DNA from 3 places in the Mesorhizobium sp. C372A genome. Region 2 is predicted to be linked to each of the others. Evidence: predicted binding sites of a transcription regulator. Region 2 holds the regulator's gene; each other region holds the start of a gene.

Region 1 (10,005 bases), 3.0 Mb from region 2:
TCGGCAGGGACGGTTTCACATGATGGATTTCGCAATTTTCTGGGACTGGCTGAGTTTCGCCGTGCGCTGGCTGCACGTCGTCACCGGCATCGCCTGGATCGGCTCGTCCTTCTACTTCGTCGCGCTCGATCTTGGGCTGCGCCAACGCCCCGGCATGCCCGTCGGCGCCTTCGGCGAGGAGTGGCAGGTGCATGGCGGCGGCTTCTATCACATCCAGAAATATCTGGTGGCGCCGGCCGAAATGCCCGAACATCTGACCTGGTTCAAATGGGAATCCTACGCCACCTGGCTGTCCGGCTTCGCCATGCTGTGCGTGGTTTATTATGCCGGCGCCGACCTGTTCCTGATCGATCCCAACGTGCTGCCGATGTCGGTGCCGGTCGGCATCCTGCTGTCTATGGCCACGATCGGCGTTGGCTGGGTGGTCTACGATCTGCTCTGCCGCTCGCCGCTCGGCAAAAGCGATACCGGCCTGATGCTGGTGCTCTATGGCGTGCTGGTGTTCATCGCCTGGGGGCTGACGCATCTGTTTACCGGCCGCGCCGCCTTCCTGCATCTCGGCGCCATCACCGCCACGATCATGTCGGCCAATGTCTTCATGGTGATCATTCCAAACCAGAAGATCGTCGTCGCCGACCTCATCGCCGGCCGCAAGCCCGACCCGAAATACGGCAAGATCGCCAAGCAGCGCTCGTTGCACAACAACTACCTGACCCTGCCCGTGCTGTTCCTGATGCTGTCGAACCACTATCCGCTGGCGTTCGCAACGGAGTTCAACTGGGTCATCGCCTCGCTGGTGTTCATCATCGGCGTCTTGATCCGGCACTATTTCAACACCGTGCACAAGCGCGCCGGAAACCCGCACTGGACCTGGATGGCGGCCGCCGTGCTGTTCATGATCATCATCTGGCTGTCGACAGCGCCGAAAGTGCTGACCGGCGAACCGAAGGCTTCCGCCGCGGCCGAGGTCTACATTGCGTCTTCGCATTTCCCGGCGGTGCGCGACACCGTGCTTGGCCGCTGCTCGATGTGCCATACGGCCGAGCCGGTCTATGAGGGCATCTACCACGCGCCGAAGGGCGTGATGCTCGACACGGACGCCGGCATTGCCGAGCATGCGCGCGAAATTTACCTGCAGGCCGGGCGCAGCCACGCCATGCCGCCAGCCAACGTCACCCAGATCAGCGACAAGGAGCGGGCGCTGCTGGTCGCCTGGTTCGAAGGCGCAGGGAAATAAGCATGACCTCCACACTTCTGCGCGGCCGCACGCTGAGCTTCTTGCGCTGGCCCGAAGCAATCGACGACCATGCCGCCTGGCGCTACAAGGAGGATGGCGGCCTGCTGATCCGCGACGGCAAGATCGTCGCCGTCGGCAGCTACACAGAGGTCGAAAAGCAGGCCGGCGAGGGTGCGAAAAAGATCGACCATCGGCCGCATCTGCTGCTGCCGGGCTTCATCGACGCGCATGTGCATTTCCCGCAGATGCAGGTCATCGCCTCCTATGGCGCCGAACTGCTGGATTGGCTGAACACCTACACCTTTCCGGAAGAGACCAAGTTCGCCAATGCCCAGCACGGCCGCCGCATCGCACGGCTGTTCCTGGACGAAATGGTACGCCATGGCACCACGACGGTCGCCGCCTATTGTTCGGTGCACAAGGCCTCCGCCGAAGCGTTCTTTGCCGAGTCGCACGATCGCAACATGCTCAACATTGCCGGCAAGGTGATGATGGACCGCAATGCGCCGGCTGGCGTGCTCGACACGCCGCAATCCGGCTATGACGACACCAAGGCGCTGATTGCGGAATGGCACGGCAAGGGGCGCCAGCTTTATGCGATCACGCCGCGCTTCGCCATCACTTCGTCGCCCGAACAGCTGGAGATGTCCGGCGCGCTCTGCCGCGAACACCCCGATCTGCACATGCAGACGCATCTGTCGGAAAACCACGCCGAGATCGCCTTCACGCAACAGCTCTATCCGCAGGCGCGCGACTATACGGATGTCTATGAGCAGTACGGGTTGCTGGGCAAAAAGGGCCTGTTCGGTCACTGCATCCATCTCAGCGAACGCGAGGCGGATGCGCTGTCGGATAGCGGTTCGGTGGCTGTGTTCTGTCCGACCTCGAACCTGTTCCTCGGCTCCGGCCTGTTCGACTACCAGCGCTTCCGCCGTCGCGAGAAGCCGCTCAGGATCGCCGCCGCCACCGACGTCGGCGGCGGCACCAACTACTCCATGCTGCGCACCATGGACGAAGGCTACAAGGTGATCGCGCTGAATGGCGAGAAGCTGAACCCGTTCCAGTCCTTCTGGCAATTAACGCGCGGCAATGCCGAAGCGCTGTCGGTGGTGGAGAAGGTCGGCACGCTGGATCAAGGCACCGACGCCGACATCACCGTGCTCGACGCCCGCGCCACGCCGGCGATGCGGCTGAGGATGGAGACTGTGGAGACGCTGGCGGAGGAGCTGTTCCTGCTGCAGACATTGGGCGACGACCGCGCGGTGCGCGAGGTCTATGTTGCGGGGCGGCCGGCCAAGATCGATATGATCGTGGGGTAGGACCCATCATCCGCGCGGGACAAGATGATGATTCCGCCTGGTTGCCAAGTGGTTCCCCCACTCCGTCGCCGCTTCGCGGCGCCAACTCTCCCCCTCCGGAGGGAGAGGAAGGGAGCCTTTGCTTCGGAGGACGGGCGCCGGTTCGGACAGCTTGGCGCCCTTCCTCTACCCCGTCGATCGGGGGAGAGGTGTCGAGAGAAGCTCGACGGAGTGGGGGGCGACCCTGGCGGGGCAAGACCACCACCGCGACGAGACCTTGACCGGGCGGAGCTTGTCGTACACACGATTTGTGACTGACTTCGGAGAACAAAATGGCCGCTGCCGACGACATCGCTCTGATCCAGAAACAGGAAGAGACACTGGTCTTCCCGGCCTTCGACGAGGCCGTCGCGTTCAAGATCGGCGCGGCGATCCGAGAGCGGGCGCTGGCCGAAAAGCTGCCCATCATTGTCGATATCAGGCTGTGGGATCGGCCGCTGTTCTATGCCGCGCTGCCGGGTTCGAACGCCTCCAACCCCGATTGGGCTCGACGCAAGATCAATGTGGTCAAGCGCTACCTCAGGAGCACCTATCGCCTGGTGCTGGAACAGCAGCGACCGGACCGCACCTTCAAGGTCGGCGAGGGGCTGGATATTGCTGATTACGTACTGGCCGGCGGCGGGTTTCCGGTGACTGTAAAGGGGGCTGGCGTGATCGGCGTCATCGCCGTCTCCGGCCTGCCGGAACGCCAGGACCACGGCGTCGTCGTCGATGCACTGTGCGATCATCTCGGCGTTGATCGGACACAATTGGCGCTGCCGCCGGAAGATAAATCGTGACGCTAGCGCTGCCCCTCATCCGCCTGCCGGCACCTTCTCCCCGTATAGTGACGGGGAGAAGAGAAGCACCCCAACGCCGGCGAACCCCTCTCCCCGTCTCTATACGGGGAGAGGGTAAGGGTGAGGGGCGGCGCCGGCTTTTCGGAAGCTCGCAAACCGCGGATGGCGGCCAATTATGACCGTGCTCGACCCAAAATCCTTTCTCATCTCGATCTTCAATGCCGCTGTTGCCGCTGCCGATCCGGAACGAACGATCAGGGATCACCTTCCGGCCAAGCCGAAGGGCCGCACCATCGTCATCGGCGCCGGCAAGGGCTCGGCGCAGATGGCGGCCGCGTTCGAGAAGGTGTGGGATGGCCCAATCGAAGGGCTGGTCGTCACCCGCTACGGCTATGGCGCCAGATGCGAGCGCATCGAAATCATCGAGGCGGCACATCCGGTACCGGACGCTGCCGGTCTTGAGGCGTCGCGGCGCCTGCTCGAAAAGGTGCAAGGGCTGACTGCGGACGACCTGGTAGTAGCGCTGATATCGGGCGGAGGATCGGCGCTGCTGCCGTCGCCTGCCGCCGGCCTGACGCTCGCCGACGAAATCGCCGTCAACGAGGCGCTGCTCGCCTCCGGCGCGCCGATCGCGGCCATGAACACCATCCGCAAGCATGTCTCAACCATCAAGGGCGGCCGGCTGGCAGCTGCCGCCTGGCCGGCCAAACTGGTATCACTGGTTGTCTCTGACATTCCCGGCGACAACCCGGCCCTGGTGGCCTCCGGCCCGACCGTGCCCGACTCCGGCAACCGCGCCGATGCGCTGGCCTCGATAGCGGCCTATGGCATGAAGCTGCCCGACGCCGTCATGGCGCACATCAACTCGCCAGAGGCCGATGCGTCAGATCCGGATGACCAGCGCTTTTCACGCAATGAAGTGCACCTGATCGCCTCGGCTGGCGTATCGCTGGAAGCGGCAGCCGCTGAGGCAAAACGGCAAAGCATCGAAGCCGTCATCCTCTCCGATTCCATCGAGGGCGAGGCGCGCGAGGTCGGTGGCGTGCATGCAGCCATTGCGCGCGAAGTGGCGAGGCGCAACCGGCCGTTCCAAAAGCCGGTGCTGATCCTGTCCGGCGGCGAGACGACCGTGACTTTGCGGGCCCCTGTTGACGGAAAAAGGGGCAAGGGCGGCCGCAACTCCGAATTCCTGCTCGCCTTTGCCATCGGCATCAGCGGCGCGGAAGGTATTCATGCACTGGCCGCCGATACCGACGGCATCGATGGCTCGGAAGACAATGCCGGCGCCTTTGCCGATGGCTCAACTGTCTCGCGCATGCGTGCCGCCGGCATCGACACCAAGGCGATGCTGGCCGGCAACAATGCCTGGACGGCGTTCAACGCGATCGGCGATCTGTTCGTGCCGGGGCCGACGGGTACGAATGTGAATGATCTGAGGGCAATCCTAATCAGTTAATTCGGCCGTGGCGGCCGAAGTTTCCAACGTTGGATTCACGACCGTAGGTGATTGGCTGAAGCCACTCAGCTTCGTCATCCGTGGGCGAAGCAGGAGCGAAGCTCCGTCGCGAAGCCCCGGGTCCATTCCGTGATGTTAGCCGTCGAGCGCAGCGGAGCAGAATTCTGCACCGTAGCAGCGTCCAAACGTCGCGGCATGAATCCTCGGGTCTGCGCTGCGTCGCTTCCCTCCTTGCTCCGCCCGTGGATGACGATGTCGCTGAGGCTTTCGCTCATCTCACGACCCATAAGCCGCTTCACCTCTCTCATATCGCTGAGAAACCGCTCGCGCTCTGCCTCCTTGTCCGCCGGCTCATGAATACGCAGGATGAAGGAAGGATGGATGGTGATGAACACGCGCAAACCGTCCTCGCGCTCGATCACCTGGCCGCGCATTTTCGTCACAGCAATGGCCTTGCCCAGCAGCGACAACGCCGCCGTTGCCCCAAGCGCCACGGCGAGGTCCGGCTTGAGCAGCTCAAGCTCCCGGCCGATCCACCAGCGGCAGGCCTGGACTTCGCCGGTATTTGGCTTCGAGTGGATGCGGCGCTTGCCGCGCGGCTCGAACTTGAAGTGCTTGACGGCGTTGGTGACGTAGACTTTTTGCCGGTCGACGCCTGCGTCATCGAGAATTGCATCGAACACTTTGCCCGCTGGCCCGATAAAAGGTTTGCCGGCGAGATCTTCCTGATCGCCAGGTTGTTCGCCGGCGAAGACCACTTTGGCGTCATCCGGCCCCTCGCCGAACACGGTCTGTGTCGCGTCGCGCCAGAGCGGGCAGCGACGACAACCCTTTGCAGCCTCGCGCAAATCGGAAATCGTCTTGGCATCGTCTTCATCCGGCGCCTCGGCCGGCTCGGGCTTCGGCCAATGTCTTGCCTGCAGCTTGGCGTGGTGCGGCGCCGGCGTTGTCGGCAGTCTGGCAATCATATCCCTGGCGGCCTCGTCCGCTCCTGCGATCAGATCTGGAATGAGCGAGGCCTCGGGAAGGTTCCGCCAATATTTCTTCGGCATCTCCTTCTGCATCGCCTTCACCTTGAGCCGCGCCGGGTTGAAGATGTTTTCGAAATAGGTCAGCCACAACGCCTCGGTGTCGTCCTGATCGGGTGCATCGCCCTTGGCCGCACCCGGCCCGATCGCCAGCCTTTCGCCGTTCCAGTCGGCGGAGGCATAGGGCGTCAGGATGGTCCAGCGCATGCCGGTGAACCGCCGGACGAAGAAATCCGCGTTGCGCTCGACAATGAAATGCTCCGGCTCGAACCAGGCGACGTAGCGCTCGTTCTCGCCGTCGCCGATCTTCCGGAAGCGTACGAAGGCATGCATCTTATGGCTGTCGCGCCGCACCGCCTTTTCCATGGCTTCGAGCCGCCTGGTGTCGGGATCGGATGCGATCGCCAGCAGTTTCGGCTCGGTGCGCAGGCGCCAAAGCATCCAGTAGAGAAAGGCAAACCGGCCGGGGTCGGAGTGGCAGAAGGCGGTTTCGGCATGGGCGATGAACTCGCGCGGGACGGTAAGCTGCGCGCCCTCTGGCACCGCCGGCAAGGCATCTTGAGGATCATTGGCGTCGGACCCGACACCCCAACTAATATCCTCAGGCCGGACCTCATTCAGCGCCAGACGCCGTGCCGCATCGCGCCAACCGGCGAAATCGGTCTGGCTCGCTAGCCGGACAGTGTATCGGGCAAGGTCGAGCTGAGCCGGCTGCATGGTCAAAACAGCGACAGTTGTTCGCAGGACTTTACGATCGTGTCGCGCAGGCCTGTCTTGTCGGTGAGTCCGCCCGGCGACCAGCCTTCGGCGATGATGAAGGGCCTCAGCTTGGCGATCGAATGGCAGATCCGTCCGACATCTTCCAGCCGCATGCGTCGGTGGCGGCGGGTTTCAAGGATCTTCGCCACCACCTTGGTGCCCAGACCCGGAACCCGCAGCAGCGCTTCGCGGTCGGCGCGGTTGATGTCGACGGGAAACCTCGCCCGATTGCGCAAAGCCCAGGCGAGCTTGGGGTCAATGGCGAGATCGAGCATGCCGTCGCTGCTGCCGGCGAGGATTTCCGGCTGCGAAAAGCCGTAGAAACGCATCAGCCAGTCGGCCTGATAGAGCCGGTGCTCGCGCATCAGCGGCGGTTTTTGCAGCGGCAGCGACGATGACGAATCCGGGATCGGGCTGAAGGCGGAATAATAGACGCGCCGCAGGTGATAGCTGCCATAGAGCCGCGCGCTGGTGTGCAAAATGCCGTCGTCGGATGTTTTGTCGGCGCCGACAATCATCTGCGTCGACTGACCTCCGGGCGCAAAGCGTTCGCGCTTCTTGGTCCTCAGCGTCGGCTCGGCTTTTTCCTCCATCTTCCGGCGCAGGTTCGCCATGGAAAGCCGGATCGTTTCCGGCTTCTTCTCCGGCGCCAGTTTCTTGACGCCCTCATCGGTCGGCAGTTCGACGTTGATAGACAGCCGATCGGCGTAGAGCCCGGCCTGCTCGACCAGTTCGGCCGAGCTTTCCGGAATGGTCTTCAGATGAATATAGCCGGAGAATTTTTCGTCCAGCCGCAGCCGCCGCGCCACTTCCACCATTTCGGCCATGGTCTCGTCCGGGGAGCGGATGACTCCTGAGGACAGGAAGAGGCCCTCGATGTAGTTGCGCCGGTAGAAATCCATGGTCAGCTTCACCACCTCGTCGATGCTAAAGCGGGCGCGGCGCACATTCGATGACGAGCGGTTGATGCAGTAGCTGCAATCGTAAATGCAGAAATTGGTGAGCAGGATTTTCAGGAGCGAAATGCAGCGGCCATCCGGCGCATAGGAATGGCAGATGCCCATGCCTTCTGTGGAGCCGATACCGCCGGATTGGAGCGAATCCTTCTTCGCCGAGCCGGACGAGGCGCAGGAAGCATCGTATTTGGCGGCGTCAGACAGGATTGCCAGCTTTTCACGGACGGTGGGTGCGCTCATCCGTTCATGATATGTTCTTGAAGGCTGCAGCGCCACGTCATTTGATGCAGGCGGCGAAAAAGTAATCGCCGCCTGATCGTCGGGCTAGCAGGACGACTGCCCGAGTTCCAGGCGGTCTCTCAGACCTCGTGGAGGTAGAGGTGGTAATCCAGCTCGCTGACGGTGCGGGCGACGCGCAGATACTCCGACTGCTTGATCGCCACGAAGGTGCGATGCAGATCCTCGCCAAGCGCCTCTTTCAGGAAGCTCGATGCCCGCGCCGCCTCGATCGCAGCGCGCCAGTCGACCGGCATGGTCGTGCGCGTGATGGCGGCTTCATAGCCATTCCCAGTGGTTTCGGGGCCGGGGTCGAGGCCTTCATCCAGACCCTTGATGATGCCGGCCAGCACCGTTGCCGCGATCAGGTAGGGATTGGCGTCGACACCCGACGGCCGGTGCTCGATGCGCCGGTTCTTGGCGTCGCCCGCCGGGATGCGCAGCGCCACCGAACGGTTGTTGACGCCCCAGGTCGGCGCCACCGGCGCATAGGATTGCGAGACGAAGCGCCGCCAGGAATTGGCGTGCGGCGCAAACACCAGCATCGATTCGGCCATGGTCTGGATCAGCCCGCCGAGCCCCTGCAGCAGCGGCAGCGACCAGCTTTCGCCGCCAGCCTCGGCAAAAACGTTGCGGCCGTTCTTGTCCTGCAACGAAACATGGAAATGCATGCCGGAGCCGGCGTATTTTTCGATCGGCTTGGCCATGAAGCAGGCGGTGACACCATGGCGGCGCGCCTGCGCCCGCACCAGCCGCTTCAACATGACGAGGTCGTCGGCCGCCCGCATGACATCCTTGCGATAGTTCAGCGTCAGCTCGTACTGGCCGGGCGCGTATTCGGAAATCACCGTTTCGGCCGGAATGCCTTGCGCCTTAGCCGCGGCATAGATGTCGGAAAACAGCGGCTCCATGCCGTGCAGATGGTCGACGGAATAGACTTCCGTCTTGGCCGAGCGGCGGCCGTCGAGCACGGCGTCCGCCGGCTTTACCTTGCCGTCGGCGTCACGCTCATTGGCAAGCAGGAAAAATTCGAGTTCGAAGGCGCCGGCGGGATAGAGGCCCTTGGCCGCCAAGATGTCGACCTGCCTGGCCAGCGCCAGCCGTGGGTCCGACGACATAGGCTGTCCCTCGAGATGGTACATCGCCATCAGCAACTGGCCGCGCGGCGGGTTCGTGCCGTAAAGCGGCACCAGCGTGCCGGGGATCGGCCATGCCCTGAGATCGCCGTCTCCAGTCGTCCAGATCAGCCCGGTTTCGTGCACATCCTCGCCGGTGATGTCGAGGCCGAGGATCGAGATCGGCATGTGGCGGCCGCCCTCGAAGATGCTTTTCAGCTCATGCCGGCGCACGATCTTGCCGCGGCCGACCCCGTTGGCGTCGGTCAAGACGATATCGAAGGCTTCGATTTCGGGATGGGCGTCGAGAAAGGCTTGCGCCTCGGCGGGCGTCGAGCCCGAAGGTGAAGTCATGATTAGTGTACTCGAGTTTGGCTTGGCAGCTTGTCTCATGCCGTCAGCCTTGCCGCAACCGTGGCGAAGGCGGTGATCAGCCGGTTGACCTGGGCGCCGGTGGTGGCCGGTGAGATCAGCATCATGTTGTGAAAGGGCGCGATCAGCACGCCCTGGTTGACCAGCGCGACATGGATAGCCGCCTCAAGCTCCGGCGCATGGGCAGTCTCGGCTTCGGCGCCGTTCCTGAGCGGGCCAGGGGCGCAGATGAACTCGACGCGGGCGCCGACGCGGGCGACATGCCAGGGCAGATTGTAGCGATCGATGACGCCGGTCAGCCCGGCATCGAGCCGCAGGGCGAGGCGATCCATCCGGGCATAATTCTCCTGCGTCATCACCTCTTCGAGCGTTGCGCGCATGGCTGCGAACTGCAGCGGGTTCGCCGACAGCGTCGTGCCCATGCCGGAATAGCCCGGCTCCTTGGTTCGATTGTAGTCGGCATAGCGCGAGGCGACCTCGTCGCTCATGCCCCACACGCTTGCCGGCACGCCGCCGGCGATCGGCTTGCCCAGCACGAACAGGTCGGGCTGTAGTCCGAATTTCCTGGTGTAGCCGCCGGGTCCAGTCGAAATCGTGTGCGTCTCGTCTATCAGAAGCAGCGTTCCGGCCGCGCGCGTCAGTTTGCGCAAGGCGTCGTGAAAACCCGGA
Region 2 (10,005 bases):
GATCTCGTCGTCGCCATGGCTCCAGCCGAGCCTTGCCAGATAGTTGAGCAGTGCCTCGGGCAGATAGCCCATGGCGCGATAAGCCTCGACACCGAGTGCGCCGTGCCGCTTCGACAGCTTGGCGCCGTCGGCGCCGTGGATCAGCGGGATATGCGACATCGACGGGACGTCCCAGCCCATGGCGTTGTAGATCACCGTCTGGCGCGCGGCGTTGGTCAGATGGTCGTCGCCACGGATGATGTGGGTGACGCCCATGTCATGGTCGTCGACGACGACGGCATGCATGTAGGTCGGATTGCCGTCCGAGCGCAGAATGATGAAATCGTCGAGGTCCTTGTTGGGGAAGCGCACCTCGCCCTGCACACGGTCGTGCACCACGGTTTCGCCCTCGGTCGGCGCCTTGATGCGGATGGCGCCCTTGACGCCGGGAGCCTCCGAGGGGGCACGATCGCGCCACTGGCCGTTGTAGCGCGGCGGCAGACCCTTGGCGCGTGCGGCCTCGCGCATCGCCTCGAGCTCGGCAGGCGTCTCGTAGCTGTAATAGGCCTTGCCCAGGCGCACCAGCTCCTCGGCCACCTCACGGTGGCGCGGCGCGCGCTCGAACTGCGATATGGCCTCACCGTCCCAGGAAAGGCCGAGCCAGGTCAGCCCATCCAGAATGGCCTGTGTCGCCGCCTCGTTGAAGCGTTCGCGGTCGGTGTCCTCGATGCGCAGCACCATCGTGCCGCCGGTGTGCTTGGCGTACAGCCAGTTGAACAGCGCCGTGCGCGCGCCGCCGATATGCAGATAGCCGGTGGGCGAGGGGGCAAAACGGGTGACGACCGTGTCGGACATGGAACTCTTGGAACCTTGGAAAGCGGAGCGTGATCGCGCGGACTTTCGCGCTTTGCGCGTTCATGTAGCATAGGGGGTCTGGGGCGCAAGGGGCAGACCCGATGGCTGGACGTGGCCGGGGCACGTCGGCAATTATCGGTTGCGTCAACTGGCGCTGGAGCCTTGTAGCACAAAATCTGTTCGCACCCTCCGCGCAACCTCGTTTGGCAGCAGCGTCAATGTCTGGGTTTCATTCGGCTGCAGCGTCCGTCACAGTGCCTGGAACATCGCTGCGACGGTGGTAGCCCCCTCTGACGAGCGGACATTTCTTCACGGATGCGGCACTGCCCGACTACAACGCCGCCGTGACAGCGTTGGCTTGGTCACGCATATTGACCTTTCTGCAATCATTATCGTGAACACCGCAACTGTGTGCAGGCCGGTCTCGCCACGAAGGAGGCATGATTGAAAGAAGGACTACCGATGACCGAAAACGCCGACCATACGGAGGGTGATCCGTTCTACCATGGTACCCGGGCGGATTTGAAACCCGGGGATCTGCTGAGCGTCGGCCACCCTTCCAATTTCAGAGGTAAACCACTGTCATGGATCTATTTCACCCAGACACTGGAAGCCGCCATCTGGGGAGCAGAGCTTGCAACGGGTGACGGTCGTCAAAGGATTTACATCGTAAAGCCGACGGGGTTTTTTATGGATGACCCTAACCTGACCGACAAAAAATTTCCCGGTAATCCGACGAAATCCTACCGCTCCCGTGATCCGTTGCTCATCCTGGGTGAACTCGGTGAATGGCAGGGTCATACACCGGAACAATTGAAGGCAATGCACGATGGGCTTGCTCGCCTGAGGGCGGAGGGCCGGGATATGATTGAGGATTGAGCGTCCTTGGCGGGTCAATTCCGGCGCGGTGGACGCGACCGCACGGACTTTCGCGCTTTGCGCGTTCATGTAGCATAGGAGGTCTGGGGCGCAAGGGGCAGACCTGATGGCTGGACGTGGCCGGGGCACGAAGGAAGGCGAAGGCGCCGAGGCAGGCGTCAGCGAACGCTCGCTGTTTGCCGATAGTCCCTATGCCGAGCCGCTGCCCCTCGCGCTGCCTGAGCCGCATCCCGGCATAGCGCCCGCGCTGCCCGGTGACGCGTTGCCGGCGCAAGTCACAGCGCCCGGATCTATCGCCCGACTGCGCAGACGGCTTCGCCGCCCGTCATGGCCCGCGCTCCGCCGCAGCCTTGCCGTGGCCGCCAACACGGAGCTCGACCGGGGCGTCGCCTTCCTGCTGGTCCCGGTTTTCCTGGCAGCCGGCGTCATCGTCTACTTCTCGCTGGCCGGCGAGCCGGGCTTTGCGCAGCCAATCGCCATTGTGGTGCTGGCGACATGTTGCGCTGTCGCCACGCGATCGCGGCCGAGGACGCATCTGTTCTGCATGGCCGCGATGCTGTGCGCGCTCGGCGTCGTCGCCGCCAAGGTCGAGACCTGGCGCGCCGGAACGCAGATGCTCGGCTCCGAGATTCAGACACGGCTGACCGGCCGCGTCGTCAGTCTCGAACAGATGGAAAGCGGCCGCATCAGGCTGACGCTCGACGTGGTTTCGACCGCTTACCCCGAGCTGCGCTACGCCCCGGAGCGGGTCAGGCTCTCGGCGCGGACCGTTCCCGCCGATATGACCGCCGGCTCCCTGATCACCGGCTATGCCAGGCTGTTGCCGCCGACCGGTCCGGTGCGGCCGGAGAGCTACGATTTCTCCTTCGACAGCTATTTCACCGGTATCGGCGGCAGCGGCTTCTTTCTCGGCAATCCGAAAACCATTGCTACGCAGGGACCGCCGCCGCTGACCGCATGGCTCTCCTCGGCAATCGAGAACGCGCGCGAAAACATTGCCGACCATATCAGGGGCAAGATCGGTGGCGCCGAAGGCGAGATTGCCGCGGCGTTGATTGTCGGGGTGCGCGCCGGCATCCCGGACGAGGTCAACGAAGCGATGCGGCGCACCGGCATCTACCACATCATCTCCATCTCCGGCCTGCACATGGCGCTGGTTGCCGGCACCATCATGGCGTTGCTGCGTGGCGCCTTTGCGCTGTTTCCCGATTTCTCTTCGCGCCGGCCGGTGAAGAAATATGCGGCCGCGGCAGCGCTTGTCTCGATCGCCGCCTATCTCGTTATTTCAGGCGTCGTGGTTGCCGCCGAGCGCAGCTTCATCATGCTGGCGGTCATGCTTGTCGCCGTGCTGTTTGATCGCGCCGCACTCACCATGCGCAATCTGGCGATCTCCGCCATTGCCGTCATCCTGGTGTCGCCGCACGAGGTGGTCGGTCCCAGCTTCCAGATGTCGTTTGCCGCCACTGCCGCCCTTGTCGGCGCCTATGCCGGCTGGGCCGATTACCGCGCCGACAAGGTGAGAACGCCGCCGGCAAAGCGCTCCTTCGTCGGCTTCCTGTCGCGAAAATTCGCGCTGGCCATGGGCGGCCTCGCAATGACCTCGATCATCGCCGGCAGTGCAACCTTGCTGTTCGCCATCTGGCATTTTCAGCGTGTGTCGCCGCTCAGCCTGATCGCCAATCTGGCCGTGATGCCGATTGTTTCGTTGATCGTCATGCCCTTTGCCGTGCTCAGCGCACTGGCGATGCCGTTCGGCGCCGACGGGCCGTTCCTCTATGTGATGGGCAAAGGTCTGATGGCGATGATCGCTATATCGGCCTGGATTTCCGAGCGCTCGCCGGTCGACGCCGTCGGGCTGATCTCCATCCGCTCGGTGCTGTTAGTGGCGGTCGCCCTCGTCATCGCCACCATGGCCACCACCTGGCTCAGGTTGGCGGCCGTGCCTTTCGCGCTGGCCGGCCTGTTGACGGTGCCGCAGGTGCTTACGCCAGACGTGCTCATATCCGAGGATGCGCATCTGGTGGCCATGCCGATCGGTGGCGGCGAACTCGCCCTCAACCGCGAACGCTCCAACGAATTCACCACGGACAATTGGAAACGGGCGCTGCGGGCCGAAACCATTATCCCACCTGAGATTTTCGAGGCAACAGATACGCGGTTCGATCTCGATCCGCTCGATCTGCCGCCCGGCTCGCCCTTCTATTGCACCGGCGATCTCTGTATCGCCCGGCACCCTTCCGGAGCCATTGTAGCGCTTGCGAAAGACCGCAAGACGGCGCGGCCGGCCTGTGCCTTCGCTAGCCTGATCGTCATCGATGACGCCACGGCCTACAATCCGTGCCGCGACCCGCTGGTGCTGGTCGTGACGAAGAAACAGCTGGCCCGCGACGGCAGCGCCGCCGTCTTCTTCGATCCGCAATCGGCAGCTGCAGCGCCAACCATCCGCTTCGCCGTCGACAAGCCGTATCGCCCCTGGCACGAGCAACGCCGCTTCTCCCGCGAAGCGCGCGGCCTGCCGCCTTACAACCAGCGTGAAAAGTACAAACCCAAGCCGGCTCAGTAGCGCCGGATCAATCCGACAAGCTTGCCCTGCACCTTCACCCTGTCCGGTCCAAAAATGCGGGTCTCGTAGGCCGGGTTGGCGGCTTCCAGGGCGATCGAGGCGCCCTTGCGGCGGAAGCGTTTCAGGGTCGCTTCCTCATCGTCGACCAACGCCACCACGATCTCGCCGGGGCTGGCTGTGTCGGCATTGCGGATGATGACCGTGTCGCCATCGAAAATGCCGGCCTCGATCATCGAATCGCCCTTGACCTCGAGCGCGTAGTGTTCACCGCCCATGATCATGTCGGGCGGCACCGAGATCGAATGGGTCTGATGCTGGATGGCGTCGATCGGCACGCCGGCGGCGATGCGTCCCATCACCGGGATTGAAATCGAGGAAACGGCATCGTCATTGCCGGCAGACATCGAACGCGACGGCGAGCCCGGCCTGATCTGGCGGCCGAGACCGCCTTGGCCCATCGCGCCTTGTCCTTGGCCGCCTTGCCCTTGGCCGGTTTGACCAAGACTGCCCTGAATGACGCTCGGCGAAAACTTCCTCGCCGCATTGAGGCCTGGTGCGATCGAGTCGGGCAGCCGCAGCACTTCCAGCGCGCGCGCCCGGTTCGGCAGCCGGCGAATGAAACCGCGCTCCTCAAGCGCCGTGATCAGGCGGTGGATGCCGGACTTGGAGGCGAGGTCAAGCGCTTCCTTCATCTCATCGAAGGACGGCGGGATTCCGCTCTCCTTCAGGCGTTCATGGATGAACATCAGAAGCTCATGTTGTTTGCGCGTCAGCATCGCGGCCCCCAGGGGTTCTGAAACCAGAATCAGAAAAAACAAACCCAGAACAAACACTATCTGTTCCAGTTGTGTTCCGCAACCTTTTAAAGTTTAATGAATGTGTTGACGTTTTGTTCAGCGTAACGTTCGGCACCGCGAGCGGCGCTCGTAGTCGTTGGCCGGCAACGGGGTGAAACAAAGACAAGGTGCCCTGCGTCGTCGGCTACGATCGCCGCTTCCTTTTCGGACGGGGCTGCGCAGCATCCGCGCCGGGTTCACTCTGGGCATAGACCTGCAGCGTGTAGCCGATGTGAGCGGTCATCAGAGTTTTCGCACGTTCGACGTCGCGATCGAGGGCCGCTTCCATCAGGGCGGTATGGTGTTCGATCGCCACGGCGTCGCGCAGGGCCGCCACGGCCTTCCGGTGGCCATCCGTGCGGCCGGCGGCGGCGCGCAGCGTCGGGGCCAGACCCAGAAAGCGGTGATGGCGATGCAATTGGTCGGAAATCGTCGCATTGAAGCGCAGCAGCCAGCTGGATGTCGCGGCACTGAGCAGCGCCGCATGGAAGGCATCGTGTTTTTCGTACCACGCGTCGACCGCATCATCCGATGGATCGTCGAGAACAGACCCGCACCGTGAGAGACGATAGTGGGCGGCAACGACCGCGTCTTCCCACTCACGGTCGCCCTTCTCGATCGATTCCACCAGCAGGGGCAGTTCGACCACCAGCCGCGCACGCGCCAAATCCTCGAGCTCCGCCCGAGAGACGGGAGCGACCGCAAACCCGCGGTTGCTGATGGCGGTCACAAGCCGTTCCGCCTCCAGCCGCGACAGCGCCTCGCGCAACGGCGTCCAGCCGATGCCGTAGGTGTTGCGCAGCGTGCTCAGCTTCAACGGCGCGGCAGGCGCCAGCCGGGTCGCAAGAATATCGCGCCTGAGCAGGCGATAGGCCACTTCCGTCTTCGAGGTCTGCTCGTCATCCAGCATCGTGATCCATCAGACATAAACGCTCGGGCGGATCATTATATATCAAAGCCTTTCAGTGGGTGAATTATATATAATGTTTGACAGTTCAAGGGCGACCACTCAAGATCGCCGGCATGTTTGGGCGGCAGGCTCCGCCGCGCGCGTTTGTCCATGGAGGGGCGCCGGATCATGAGCACGACACCCGATCTCGCTACAATCGAAGCAATGGATGCCGCCGATCCGCTGCGCTCCATGCGTGAACGCTTTGTCTTGCCGCAAGGCGTGATTTATCTCGACGGCAATTCCCTGGGCGCCGCGTCAGCGGTCGTCTTCAGCGAACTGCAGCAGGCCGCCACGCAGGAATGGGCGCACGACCTCATTCGCGCCTGGAACACCGCCGGCTGGTTCAACATGCCGGTGGAACTCGGAGATCAGCTCGGGCGACTGATCGGCGCGGCTGATGGGCAGACGGTGGTCTGCGACACAACCTCGATCAACATCTACAAGCTGCTGCACGCAGCGCTCGGCATGCGGCCGGATCGGTCGGTCATCGTTGCCGAGGGCGACAGTTTCCCGACCGACCTCTACATGGCCGAAGGCGTCGCCTCGACCCGGCCGGGAACGCGGCTGCGGCTGGAGGGCGTCGACGCGGCCGCAATCGAGGAGCTGATCGACGACAGCGTTGCCGTCATCCTGGTCAACCACGTCAACTACAAATCCGGCCAGTTGCGCGACATGGCGGCGCTGACGCGCAAGGCACATGACGCCGGCGCGCTGATCATCTGGGATCTCTGCCACACGGCCGGCGCCTTGCCGGTCGAACTTGACCGTGCCAATGCCGATTTCGCCGTCGGCTGCACCTACAAATACCTCAATGGCGGCCCGGGCTCGCCGGCCTTCATCTACGCGGCCGAGCGCCACCATGGTGATATCAGCCAGCCGCTCAGCGGCTGGTGGGGCCATGCGCGGCCCTTTGCCTTCGAGCAGGGCTTTGCCGTCGGCAGCGGCATCCGCCGCTTCCTGTGCGGAACGCAGCCGGTGCTGTCGATGCGGGCGCTCAAGGGCGCGCTCGATATCTGGAACGACGTCGACATGGCGGCGGTGCGCAGAAAAAGCATCGCGCTGACCAACCTGTTTATCCAGCTCGTCGAAGCCAGATGCGGCGCCTACCGGCTTGAACTGGAAAGTCCTCGCGACGGCAGCCAGCGCGGCAGCCAGGTGTCGTTCCTCCACCCGCATGGCTATCAGGTGATGCGGGCGCTGATCGAGCGCGGCGTGATCGGCGATTTCCGGGCGCCGTCGACCATCCGTTTCGGCTTCACGCCGCTCTATGTCGGATATGGCGATGTCTGGCAGGCGGTCGAAGTCCTGGAGGATATTCTGCGCACCGGCGCCTGGCAGGACGCCCGCTTCGCGGTGAAGACCGCGGTTACGTGAGAAACCAGAGCAATTTCAGGAAAAGTGTGAAGCGGTTTTCCGTCCGAAATTGCGTCAATCAAAGAGCTAGAGCATTTCGCCGTTTCCGTTAAACGGTGAAATGCTCTAGAGCCGGGTGCGGACCGTCCAGAGCTCCGGAAACAGCACGACCTCCAGCATCTTCTTCAGATAGGAGGCGCCTGAGGTGCCGCCGGTGCCGCGCTTCAAGCCGATGATGCGCTCGACCGTTGTGACGTGGTTGAAGCGCCAGCGGCGGAAGTAATCCTCGAAGTCGACCAGCTTCTCGGCCAGTTCGTAGAGCATCCAGTAGCGCTGCGGGTCGCGGTAGACGGTTTGCCAGGCAGCCAGCACGTCTTCGTTCTCACCGCGCGTCTCGCGCCAGTCCGTGCGCCCGGCATCGGCGCCGATGTCGAAGCCATTGCGCGCCAAAAGCAGAAGCGCCTCGTCGTACAGCGACGGCGTGGCCAGGATCGCTTCCAGCCTGTCCGTAAGATCGCGCCGGTGCTTGTGCGGCCCGAGCATGGCTAGGTTGCGGTTGCCGGCCATGAACTCGATGGCGCGGTACTGCCACGACTGGAAGCCCGAGGATTGGCCGAGCGCGTCGCGAAACTCGGTGTATTCGCTTGGCGTCATCGTGCGCAGCACGTCCCAGGCATTGTTGAGCTGCTCGAAGATGCGCGCGACGCGAGACAGCATCTTGAAGCTCGGTTCGAGGCGGTCGGCGCGGATAGAGCGGATCGCGGCGCCGATCTCGTGTAAAGCGAGCTTCATCCACAATTCCGATGTCTGATGCTGGATGATGAACAGCATCTCGTCATGGGCCGAAGACAGCGGCGCCTGCGCATCGAGCACCTTGTCCAGCTGCAGATAGTCGCTGTAGGACATCCGCTCCTTGAACGACATCTGCGCGCCATCGGACGCCGGATCGTGCGGCTTAATCAATTGCTCTTCTCCGCGCGCAACCGGAAGCGCTGGATCTTGCCGGTCTGGGTTTTGGGCAAGGCGTCGATGAACTTCACCGAACGCGGATATTTGTAGGGCGCGATCGTTGCCTTGACGTGGTCCTGCAGGCGTTTGACGGTCAATGCGTCCGGCGAAACACCTTGCACAAGCACGATATGCGCCTCGACGATCTGGCCGCGTTCACCGTCCTCGGCGCCGGTCACCGCGCATTCGGCGACGTCGGGATGCGAGAGCAGCGCCGCTTCGACCTCGGGGCCGGCGATGTTGTAGCCGGCGCTGACGATCATGTCGTCGGAACGCGCGGCGAAGTGGAAGAAGCCATCCTCGTCCTGCGTGAACGTATCGCCGGTGAGATTCCAGCCGTCGCGGACATAGTCCTTTTGCCTGGCATCGGCCATGTAGCGGCAGCCGGTCGGGCCGCGCACCGCCAGCCGGCCAGTAGAGCCGCGCGGCAACTCCCGCATCTCGTCATCGACGATGCGTGCCTGATAGCCGCCGACGGGTTTGCCGGTGGAGGCCGGCTTCATGTCGTCGAAGCGGTTGGAGATGAAGATATGCAGCATCTCGGTGGCGCCGATCCCATCGAGGATCGGCTTGCCGGTCTTCTCAGTCCATTCCTCGAAGACAGGCGCCGGCAGCGTCTCGCCCGCCGAAACCGCGACGCGCAGCGAGGACAAGTCAGCGCCTTGATCCATGGCCTTGAGCATGGCCCGATAGGCGGTTGGAGCGGTGAAGGAAATGGTCGCTTTGTAGGTCTCGATGATGTGGATCATGTTGGGTGGCGTCGCCTGTTCCAGCAGCGTCGCCGCGGCGCCGAAACGCAGCGGGAAGATGGCGAGCCCGCCAAGACCGAAGGTAAAGGCAAGGGGCGGGGAGCCGACGAAGATGTCGTCGGGCGTCACCTCCAGGATTTCGCGGGCATAGGCGTCGGCGACGATCAGCAGGTCGCGGTGGAAATGCATCGTCGCCTTCGGCACGCCGGTGGTGCCGGAGGTGAAGCCGAGCAGGGCGACATCGTCGCGGCCGGTGTTGACGGCAGTGAAGGTGACCGGCTTGTCGAGGGCGGCGCGGTCGAGTTCCGCGTCATGGTTGGCCGTGCCGTCGAAGCCAATGACCTGCTTGAGATACGCACTGCCCTTGGCGCAGGCGGTCATCTCGTCCATCAGCCTTGTATCGCAAAGCGCAACCGTGATTTCCGCCTTGTCGACGATCTTGGCGAGTTCGCCGGCGCGCAGCATCGGCATGGTGTTGACGACCACCGCGCCAACCTTGGTGGCGGCCAGCCAACAGGCGACCATGGCCGGGTTGTTGGCCGAGCGGATCAGCACCCGGTTGCCCGGCTTGACGCCATAATTCTCGACCAGGGCATGGGCGAGCCTGTTGGTCCAGTCGGACAGTTCCTTGTAGGTGCGGCGGCGGCCATTGCCGATCAGCGCGGTGTGGTCGCCGAACCCTTTTTCGACCAGCCTGTCGGTCAATTCGACGCCGGCATTTATGTGGTCGGGATAGTCGAAGCCGTCGAGCAAAAACTCCGGCCATTGCTCCGGCGGCGGCAGGTTGTCGCGCGTGAATGTGTCGATATGCGCTGATGGCCCAAGCATTTT
Region 3 (10,005 bases), 890 kb from region 2:
ATGTCTGCTATACGAGCAGCGGACACCCGGCCGAATTCTCGAGCGACAAACCGTTCGGGTTCCATTCCGTGATGCTGACAGCGGCATGGTTGAAGTCCGAAGGCGAAACCGCACTGGTCGAGAGCTGGCTTGGCGACCGGCTGATCGCCAGCGACACGATCGTCCTGTCGGCACTGGCGCCCGTCCACTATGCGCCGATGCTGGCGGCGGTGACGCGCGTGCGCCTCTCCACGAGCCACTATTGGCAGCTCGTGCTCGACGATCTGGTGGTTGTGCGCTGAAGCGTGTCGCGATTAATCGGGGTGAAAGGGTTTATCGCGGATTGGAAGCACCGTTCGCGGTGACCTGCGAGAGCTTGCCTTTTTTGACCAGCACCGGTTTCAGATAGGTCTTCCTCATTTTCCACTCTCCACGTCGGGCACCCAAAGCCCTGTTCCCGGCCAGACGGCACGAGGCGTCGGATAATCGGCTGCTAGACGGCGACCGGCCCGGAGCCGTTACCATTGTCGGCTGTAACCTGCGAGAGCTTGCCCTTCTTGACCAGCACCGGCTTCGAATAGGTCTTCTTCATGCCGCATCTCCAGTGTCAGGCGAGGCCGCCAGATCAGGCGACAGCCGACTCAACGACTTCACTCGATCGGGCCGGAACCCGCTCCATTGGCGAGCGCCGTAACCTGCGAAAGCTTGCCTTTTTTGACCAGAACAGGCTTCGAATAGGTTTTCTTCATAGTGAATCCTCCGAGCTTACGCGATAATGCCAGACGGATCGGCACTGTCAACCTTCGCGGCCACGCTGTCCCATCCCGGTTTTTCTTGGCGCCGATGCGCTAACTGCAAGTCCACCTTCATCGACAAAGCGTTGTTCTTGGGCGTGCATGGCGTGGCCGGGTTGCGGTGCGAAAAATGTCCGAAACTGCGGCGGGTCTGGCCTGGTTGGTCGGCCTGCTCAAACAGAGCGGCAATGCAGCGCGGACTGGCCCAGCCTAAACATTGGCCTTGCCGTCGCGCCGCACTCACAGTTCCTTCTCCGCCAGTTCGCGGAAGGCATCGGGAACCGAGCGCCGGGCTTCCAGCGCCACGGCGCCATAGCCGACAGCCTCTCTGCCAAAGCGCTGGCGGATCTTGTCGATGGCGCGGTCGGCGCCAAAGCGCGCCAGGCCTTGCCTGCTGCCGGGCCGCTGCTTTTCATCGGCAAGCCCGAGCGGCAGCTCCAGCTGCAGCTCGGCACTTTCTTCCAGCTGCGACACCGAGATCGCCAGCAGCGAGATGGTCTTCTCCCGAGGGTTGGCGGCCAGCACGCCGCGCACCAGCTCCCCGGCGATTTCGGCCAGCATCGCGGTTGCCGAAATCGGCTGATCGAGCGTCAGCGAGCGTGTGACGGCGTGCAGATCGGCGAAACGCACGCGCACCGTCACCGTGCGCCCGGGCCGTGATTTCGCCCTGAGCCGGCTGGCGACCCGGTCTGCCAGATGCAGCAGCACGGGTCCGAAGATACGCGCTTCGGCCGGCCGTCTGCCAAGCGCCGACTGCGCGCCGGCGGAATGCGACCGCCTGTGGGTTTCGAGCTTTCGCGGGTCGCGGTTCCATGCCAGCGACGCCAGCTTTTCGCCGGCGGCGGGCCCGAGCAACCTTCGCAGCGCCCCACTATGCGTCTTTGCCAACTGGCCGATGGTCTCGATGCCGATCTCGGCCAGCCGCGCCTTGGTCGCCGGGCCGACGCCCCACATCAGCCCGACCGGCAGATCATGCAGGAAGGCAAGTTCGGTGTCCGGATCGACCACCACCAGCCCGTCGGGCTTGGCCACCTGCGAGGCGATCTTGGCCAGATGCTTGGTGCGCGCCACGCCGATCGAGATCGGCAGGCCAAGCTCTGCCCGGACGCGCCGACGCACCGTGGCGGCGATCTCGGGCGGCGGCCCGAACAGATGCGTGCAGCCGGCGACGTCGGCAAAGGCTTCATCGATGGAAATCCGCTCGACCAGCGGCGTGAAATCGTCGAGCACCTTGATGGCGGCATCGCCCAGCCGCTGATAGTCGGCGAAATGGCCGCCGACGAAAATCAGTCCGGGGCAAAGCTCGCGCGCGCGTCGTCCGGGCATGCCGCCGCGCACGCCGAAAACCCTGGCTTCGTAGGAGGCGGCAAGCACGACGCCGCCGCCGACGGCGATCGGCTTGCCCCTGAGCGCCGGGTCGAGCAGCTGCTCGACCGAGGCGTAGAAGGCGTCGAGATCCGCATGCAGGATGGTGGGTTCCATCCCGACCGTTCCCTTTGCGGCGTTGCAGCATTAGCCGCGTCTGTTGTGAGAGGCGTTTTTCCGAACAAATAGAGAACAAACAGGGCCTATTGTCAAGCGAAGCGGTTGCCGCCGGCCGGTCCGTTCCAGGTCGGGCCGTCGAGTGCTCCGCCTGGGCATCGGACCTGCGGAACATTGTCTCTCGCCTCAGCGTTCATATCCGCGACGGGACGCTGTTTTTGTGGAGGCCGGTATGGGCCAGTTCGAGATGATCGACCTCGTCAGCGTCGTTGACGCCTGCACGAGCGATCGCGTTGCCGGGCACTGCGTGTCAATGGCCAGGGCGGTGGAGGAGTTGCGAGTGCTGACCGGTGATTTCGTATCGCCGGACGAGACGGTGGCCAACGCGCTGTCGGCAGTGGCGCTGGGGCGCGGCTGCGCGGTGGTGTTCGACGAGCGAGCGGGCGCCGACATCTTGCTGACGCCGTAGCGCGGCGGCGCCGGGTTGTGGCAGCCAGAAAAGTCGAACAGCGTGCAAAAAGCTGTGCAGGCATGGCCCCATAACCGGGGCGTGGAAAATTTCTGCGCGTGGGTGTATTCTCCAGGTCGCAAGCGGTCGCAGACCGCATAGGGGGAGAAATGACATGCCGAGGGTTTCAGAACTCTTTTTCAAAACTGCCATCTTGTTCCTGATGTTGGGGATTGCGGCCGGCCTGCAGATGGCGATCTCGGGCGACCACGCCGCTTTTCCGGCGCACGCGCATATCAATCTGCTCGGTTGGGTGACGAGCGCCATCTTCGGCGGCTACTACGCGCTCAATCCGCAAAAGGCGGCGCGTCGCGTCGCCATGATCCACTACGGGCTCTACACTCTCGGCTTGGTGATCATGCTGCCGGCGCTGTATGTGATGCTGCAGGGAAACCCGGCGCTTGAACCGATCGTCGCCGGCGGCTCGCTCATTATCGCCGCTGCCGTTCTGGTTTTTGCTTTCGTGGTGTTTTCGCCCGAAACGGCGCGCTCGGTGTCCGGCGTGGTTCCGGCCTCTCGCTGACTGTTCGCGCGCGGCGATCAAAGTCCGACCCGCATTCGCGACCCGCGACACGGGTTGGCCAGGCCGATGGCCGCAGCCGCTGGCTGCGGTGTCTATCGCCGCGTCGGCGTTTAACATACCCGAGTCCCACCACGTATTATTTCGTGACTATTTGGCGCCGGAACCTTCCCAGATATCGCGCGTTGCGGCGACTGTATTCGCGCTGCCTTATATATAGGCAGACTTGAGTACGTCCACAGCATGGGTTGGGGGAGGAGCAGGCCACCATGTCGAAAAGAGAAATCGGAACGTCGGCCTCACTGGGCCGACGCATCGCCGATCTGAAAGCCAGGATGCGAGACGCCAGCGTTACTGAACACGAGATGCAGACCTTCCAGAAGGTCGCAGCCATCATGGGAGGTGTCGAAGGCTCCCTACGCCTCGACGCCGACGACCTGATCGCGGCGTCCTTCGTCACCGAGGCGCTCGGCGATCCCGGGTCGAATTGAAGGTCAGAGCCCGTCGGCACTCAAGTGCCGGCGGTCGATGGCCCGGTTCGCAGCGCCGCGATGCCGGAGCGTGTCTGCACCGCCCGCGGCGGGGATTTCTTGCGCACTTTGAAGATTTCAGGCGAGCGGCCTCGACGGCGCTTGAAATATTGGGCTTCGCGTTCGTGCTTCTCGGCTGCTTCTCGGCTGTCGAAGGTGCCGAGATTGTCGCCGTCCAGCCCTTGACCACAAGGGCTAAGCCAAACCGCCAAGGCGCCTTAAACGAAGGATCCGGCCAGCCGGATCCTTCGAAATATCGCGATGCTCCGGCATCGCCTTCAGCTCATACTTGGTCCAACTGGTGACGGCGTGGACGTCCCGGGAAACCTCTCGAAAGTCCGCGGTCGCTGCCTTACACGTCGTCGAACGGGCCGCCGCGCCTCGCCAGGTCGTGACCAATGGCGGCTTCCTCGGCGTCGTCGGGCAAGGCATCGTCACTGTCCTGGTAGGGGTTGTCGTCATCCTCCTCGGGCAGTTCGCCTTCCTTCTCGACACCGGTGGTGTCCGGCAGGCTTTCCTCATCTGCTCCGTCGGGTAGGACCGTTGCGCCACGCAGCGCATCCCAATCCTGCCGGCGCGGCGTCGGCGCTTCCACTTCATCATTGGCGATCCTGTCGCGGGCATCGCTTTTGCTCGGTGGCGCCTCGACCTCGTCATTGGGTTTTCTGTTTCGTTCCATGATTGCCTCCTCTGGGCGGCTTAGCGTCGAGAAGGTGGAACTCACTTCCGGCTGCCAGGTTCCAGCAACCACTCCAGCTTCAGTGGAACCAATTGCCGCCAGTCTGCTTTGCCAAGGACTAGTCTGCTTTGCCAAGGAGATGAATCCAGAGGAGCTGGACCATGAAGACTTTCCCCCTCATCCCATGCGTGCTGCTCTTGGCGCTGGTCGACCCGGCGGCCGCGCAGGACAATAGCGACCAGCACGGCCCTGCCGCGCCTTGCCAGGCGCAGCCTCAGGACGATGGTCAGAAGCCGCCGGTCGCCAATGGCGGCGGCGAATCGACCAGCACGCTCGGTCCCTGCGGCGGCGTGCTGCAGCCGCCGCCCAGTGGTGACCAGGGTATGACGCAGCCGCCGCCGGATCAGGGCAAGACGCCGGTGATCAAGCCTGGCGAGGTGCCTGCGCAGCCGCCGAAGCAATGACCTTTGCTTGAAACTTCACGGCGTGGCACGAAGGCGGTCGGTTCCGGTCTTGGCCGGGCGACGCGGTCACCGGATCAATGCCGGCGCCGGCCGCAATCGCCACCGGAATTGGAGCCGTGCATCATCCATGTCGAAGGTCTCCTGAGGGATTGTGCTTCAATGCGAATCTTGCGGGTGCGGGTTCTGCTGGCATGACCGGGAAGCCGATCAATTTAGTCTCCGCTTGCGGAACAAGACCGTACCGGCTGCGTTTGCCTCCAGGAGCCCGCCACCTCGATCTGCGCTGTTTTCGCCTCATGCGGGAACACGGCGGAGCTCGCCAACAACGACAGGAGACGAAGATGAAAACCATCCTTATTCCCGCCGTCGCCGGGCTCGCCATGATCGCTGGTATCGGCATTGCCGCCGCCGACGAGGTGATCGTCACGCAGCCGGCACAGCAGCAGGTGATCATCACCCCGGAACAGCGCACGGTCGTGCACCAGTACGTAAAGAAACATCCGCTTGCCTCGGTCAATCTGCTCGGCGTCGAATTGAATGTCGGCACTGCCTTGCCTGACACTGTCGAGCTGCAGGAGGTTCCCGACGTTCAGTACAGATACGCCGTCGTCGACAACCATACCGTGTTGGTCGACCCCAGCACGCGCAGGATTGTCGAGGTGGTCGAGTAACGCTCGACAACCTAACCATTCATCGGTGATACGGCCCTGTCGTTCTTCCCAAAAGGGCGGCAGGGCCGAATGACGAACATGATGAAAGGAGAATTGCCATGTTGCCGCATGTCGAGACCCCGAACTCCGCCAATGTTGCGGCGTGTTGCGACAAGTTGCTGGCCGAGCGCAACACGGCGCTGTTATCGATGAAGGAAGCGATCGCGCTCCTGCGGGAGCGCACCGGCACCGATCGTTCGGATGCCGACCTCGCGGGGCTGATCGTCAAGAAAGCGGCGCTGCTCGGCGTTGCGGTGATTTCCGACCCGCGCTGAGATGTCTCGTCACTCAAGACGCCGGCCGAATTTTCGGCTAATGTTTTCGTGGAATCTGGACCAACCGATCGGACCCAACCACGGAGGCTTAAGTGACGGACGACAAACAGGACCGCATTCGCCAGCGCGCGCACGAGATCTGGGAAAAGGCCGGCCGGCCTGAAGGCGCGCATCAGGAACACTGGGAGCAGGCCACGGCTGAAGTCGATGGCGCGGTCGCCAAGCCCAAAAAGGCGGCGAAGAAAGCTGACGCCAAGCCCGCCAAGGCAGCCGCCAAGCCAAAGGCCGCGAAGCCTGCCGCCGCAAAGTCCGGCAAAGCCAAATCGAAATAAGGCCAGAAATAAGGCCAGTCGAAATAAAGCAAGGCCGGAATTCGCTGGCCGGGCCATCCTTGGCGCCCGCCGTTCAGCGCGCCCGAGCCTCTCAACCTGACGAATTGCGCCTGCGACGGGCAGCGCAATTCCTTGTGTTTGGCGACAGCCGCCCTCATGCCTCCCAGGCATAACTCGACAGCGCAAAGCGAATCCCGGCAGCTGTCATGGCCAGTTCGCATTCAGTGATCTGGCGCAGGTGGCGCAGATAGTGCGTTACAGTCTGTGGCAGCCAGCCGGCGCAGGCCTCGACATAGGCGCGGCTGTGAACAAGGGTGCCGGTCGACAGCCTCTCGTCCTTCTCGGCAACGACTTTCAGATATTGGCGGATGAAGCGGATGTCGTCGGCGATGTCCTGGCTGGCCATTCGCCAGGCCCCGGCGAGGCGTTCGCACTGATCGAATGACAAGGGCAACAAAGGGGGCGGCAATAAAGGCGGCGGCAACAAAGGCGGCGGCAATGACGGGGGTGACAGCAAAGGACGAGAGAGATCGGCGAAGGCAACATGGTTCGCTGTGCTCAAGGACATTCCTCTCTGCGAAAAGAGATATCGTACTTTATGTACGAACGAGCGTCAAGCCAATTTCGTACAGTTGGGACGATGACAATGAATATAGCAGCGGTCGCTTCAGCTAATCACGCATCGTGAATCCTTCAGGACTCGCACCAATTTCGCGGAGGGATTTTCCCAGGATGGTGTTGACTGTTTCCCTCGTGTCGGCGTCGAACAGGTTCAGGCCGCGCCGGATCGTCTCGCGCCAGTTTTCGCCCTTGTCCCACGCTTCCATGAAGGCGAAGGCAAGGTCGTCCTGGCGACGCGTGGCTTCGAGCGCTTGGGTCAGCAGGCGCGCTTGATGGAGATCCTTCTCCCGCTTGGCCCCAGCGCTCGGCCCGAGTCGCGAGGCGACGATCAGCTTGTGGATGGCGTAGCGCTGGGGCGAGGGGACCAGCACAGGCAAGCCCGAGCGATGCAGGAGCGCAGTCCGGATGGGGTCGCGGATAAGGAGATCCAGAAACCGTAAGGGCTGCGCGGAGTCTCTGCCGTTTTCTTATAATTACGTTTATCAGCTTGAATTTCAACGCAGTTATAAGAAATTCGTGGAAACCTTATAACGCAACGAACTGACGAGTCGTCCGTTAACGCCCGGGCGCCCGGCCCGTCTGGCCCAAAACACTTTGCCGCAGTGCCTTCAACAAACGGCTTCCCCAATGTCGCGAACAATGCTTTAACCCGCTCATCCACAGGGGTGCTCCGTATGGTCGGGGCTGAGATGAGGGCGGCAAGCCTTCGGACCCTAAAGCTGATCTGGATAATACCAGCGGAGCGAGGCGGGCGATGTTTTCAGGCGCACAGATTTCCCTTTATCCCATGACCGACGATTTCGTCGGCGTCATCCTTGGCGCGCTCGGCGCGCTCGATCCGTGGCGCGACCGGCTGCGGATCGAAACCGACGACATCTCGACGCTTATGGTCGGGCCGCCCGAGGTGCTGTTTCCCGCCATGCGCGACCTGTTCGTCGCGGCGGCCAGAAGCGGCAAGCACTGCGTGCTTTCGGCGGCGGTCTCGCGCGGCTGTCCGGGCGAGCCCGACGATCCGATCTGCCGCTCCGACGAGACCGGCGGCCCCGCCATTCCGCTGGACGAGCGCAAGATCGCCGCGATCCGCGCTGTCCAGGCCACGCCGTCGACCGGCCAGCCGGTGGCGGCGCAGTTCTCGCTCTATGTGATGGGCACAGGCGACCATATGGACGAGATCTATGGCTGCATCGATTTCCTGAAGCAGTCCGGCGTCTTTGAACGCTCAAAGAACTTCTGCACCAAACTGCGCGGCGATGCCGGTGCGGTGTTTGCCACGCTCAACGAGGCCTTCTGCCGCTTCGGCCCCGGCGCCGGCCACGTCACCCTCGACATCACGATTTCGGCGAACAGCCCGAGCGGGGTCTGAGCCGCGGCTCAAGCGTCGTTCCTCGAGGATGTTGCCGTGGCTGGTTTATCTGACCCATTGCGTGGAGGAGATGCCTCTGACCCCTCAGCACAAAGAGGAGGGGAGCCATTGGCGATTGGCGAAGACCGCGATGCCCACGAATCTCCCCCCTTGAGCGGGAGATGGCCGGCAGGCCAGAGGGGGTCCCACCGCGTGGAGCGCCGACGTCCTTTTCGCATAGGCAAGGCGTGGGCGCTCTATGCGAGACGACCCCCTCTGTCGCCTTCGGCGACATCTCCCCCTCGAGGGGGGAGATTAGCCGCAGCCGTCGCCAAGACCATCCCCGCCGCCTGCGCCTTCGCCCTGCTCCTCGCGGCCTGGGAACTCTACGCCCGCTATGGCGGCGCTGCCCCCATCATGCTGCCGGCGCCGTCGCGCGTGCTGCAGCAGGCCTGGGAGCATCGCGCCGCCCTGGCCGAGAACACGCTGCCCACCATCCGCGCCACATCAGCCGGCTTCGCCTGCTCGTTGGTCGCTGCCTTCGTGCTTTCGGCGCTGGTCGATTTCTTGGCCCCGCTGCGCCGCGCGCTCTTCCCGCTGCTGATCGTCAGCCAGACCTTGCCGCTGGTGGCGATCGCGCCGCTCATCGTGCTGTGGTTCGGCTTCGGGCTGCTGCCGAAAATCTTCCTTGTGGCGCTCGTCACCTTCTTCCCGATGATGGTGGCGCTGGTCGAGGGGTTCGCCGCGACGAGCAAGGAGATTTCCCAGATGCTCGCCGCCATGGGGGCAGGGCGCTGGCGCATCTTTTGGTTGGCGCGGCTGCCTTCGGCGCTGCCCTATTTCTTCGCCGGTTTGAGGATCTCGATTACTTACGCCGTGGTCGGCGCGATCTTTGCCGAATATGCGGGCGCGGCGAAGGGGCTTGGCATCTACATGCTCAACGCGAAGAACAACTTTCGACCCGATTTGGTGCTCGCCGCCGTCGCCGTCAGCGCAGCGCTCACGCTCGCTCTGTTCGCCGTTGCCGTGCTCATCCAACGCCTCGCCATGCCTTGGGAAAATGCGGGGCGCGAGAGCGGCGACCGCACGCTTTCGGGAGAGAGCAGCCAATGACGCGGCTCGAACTCCGGGATGTGCGGAAGAACTTCGGCGCGCTGGAGGTGCTCGACGGTATCTCGCTTCACGTCGCTGCAGGCGAGTTCGTCTCCATCCTCGGCCCGTCCGGCGCCGGCAAGTCGACGCTGTTCCAGCTGCTGACCGGCGCGTTGAAAGGCGAGGGCGAAATGCGCTTCGACGGCGCGCCCTTGGCTGGCAGCCCGTTCGCCTTCATGCCGCAGCGCGACGCGCTGATGCCGTGGCGGCGCGTGATCGACAATGTGACGCTGGGGCTGGAAGTGCAGGGCATGAAGCGCCGGGCGGCGCGCGAGCATGTCGCGCCGCTGTTCGCCGAGTTCGGCCTTGCCGGCTTCGAGGGCGCCTGGCCGGCCGAACTCTCCGGCGGCATGCGCCAGCGCGCCGCGCTTCTGCGCACCGTGGTGCAGCAGCGCGACATGCTGCTGCTCGACGAGCCCTTCGGCGCGCTCGATGCGCTCACCCGCGCGGCCATGCAGCGCTGGCTGGAAGGCATGTGGCGGCGCCACCGCTGGACGGCGCTGCTGATCACCCATGACGTGCGTGAGGCCGTCTACCTCTCCGATCGCATCTACCTCCTGTCGGCGCGGCCGGCCCGCATCATCAGCGAGATTGCCGTGCCGCTGCCGCGCCCGCGC

What was found. Region 2 encodes LexA, which represses DNA repair genes until DNA is damaged. Its sites were predicted from a motif close to TGTTCNNNNTGTGTTCNG; they were not measured.
Region 1: the regulator LexA is predicted to act here: its motif matches at 7,815-7,832, upstream of NLY42_RS05140 (putative DNA modification/repair radical SAM protein).
Region 3: the regulator LexA is predicted to act here: its motif matches at 2,316-2,333, upstream of dinB (DNA polymerase IV).

The regions. Positions count from the first base shown of each region.
Region 1 is NZ_CP100475.1:1,105,717-1,115,721, forward strand. It holds gene NLY42_RS05115 (urate hydroxylase PuuD) at 20-1,237, shown strand; gene guaD (guanine deaminase) at 1,240-2,556, shown strand; gene NLY42_RS05125 (heme-degrading domain-containing protein) at 2,868-3,374, shown strand; gene NLY42_RS05130 (glycerate kinase type-2 family protein) at 3,550-4,830, shown strand; gene NLY42_RS05135 (UdgX family uracil-DNA binding protein) at 4,905-6,575, opposite strand; gene NLY42_RS05140 (putative DNA modification/repair radical SAM protein) at 6,578-7,813, opposite strand; gene NLY42_RS05145 (glutamine synthetase family protein) at 7,933-9,318, opposite strand; gene NLY42_RS05150 (aspartate aminotransferase family protein) at 9,354-10,005, opposite strand, start outside.
Region 2 is NZ_CP100475.1:4,632,295-4,642,299, reverse strand. It holds gene gltX (glutamate--tRNA ligase) at 1-834, opposite strand, end outside; gene arr (NAD(+)--rifampin ADP-ribosyltransferase) at 1,297-1,713, shown strand; gene NLY42_RS22265 (ComEC/Rec2 family competence protein) at 1,820-4,276, shown strand; gene lexA (transcriptional repressor LexA) at 4,270-5,052, opposite strand; gene NLY42_RS22255 (GntR family transcriptional regulator) at 5,258-6,022, opposite strand; gene kynU (kynureninase) at 6,191-7,438, shown strand; gene kynA (tryptophan 2,3-dioxygenase) at 7,544-8,380, opposite strand; gene NLY42_RS22240 (AMP-binding protein) at 8,377-10,002, opposite strand.
Region 3 is NZ_CP100475.1:5,519,389-5,529,393, reverse strand. It holds gene NLY42_RS26680 (hypothetical protein) at 1-281, shown strand, start outside; gene NLY42_RS26675 (hypothetical protein) at 473-571, opposite strand; gene NLY42_RS26670 (hypothetical protein) at 630-728, opposite strand; gene dinB (DNA polymerase IV) at 1,014-2,255, opposite strand; gene NLY42_RS26660 (hypothetical protein) at 2,488-2,724, shown strand; gene NLY42_RS26655 (heme-copper oxidase family protein) at 2,879-3,286, shown strand; gene NLY42_RS26650 (hypothetical protein) at 3,553-3,774, shown strand; gene NLY42_RS26645 (hypothetical protein) at 3,795-4,025, opposite strand; gene NLY42_RS26640 (hypothetical protein) at 4,166-4,492, opposite strand; gene NLY42_RS26635 (hypothetical protein) at 4,654-4,956, shown strand; gene NLY42_RS26630 (DUF1236 domain-containing protein) at 5,298-5,627, shown strand; gene NLY42_RS26625 (hypothetical protein) at 5,726-5,941, shown strand; gene NLY42_RS26620 (DUF2934 domain-containing protein) at 6,034-6,273, shown strand; gene NLY42_RS26615 (hypothetical protein) at 6,428-6,679, opposite strand; gene NLY42_RS26610 (GSU2403 family nucleotidyltransferase fold protein) at 6,945-7,286, opposite strand; TPP riboswitch at 7,546-7,658, shown strand; gene NLY42_RS26605 (YkoF family thiamine/hydroxymethylpyrimidine-binding protein) at 7,649-8,257, shown strand; gene NLY42_RS26600 (ABC transporter permease) at 8,513-9,349, shown strand; gene NLY42_RS26595 (ABC transporter ATP-binding protein) at 9,346-10,005, shown strand, end outside.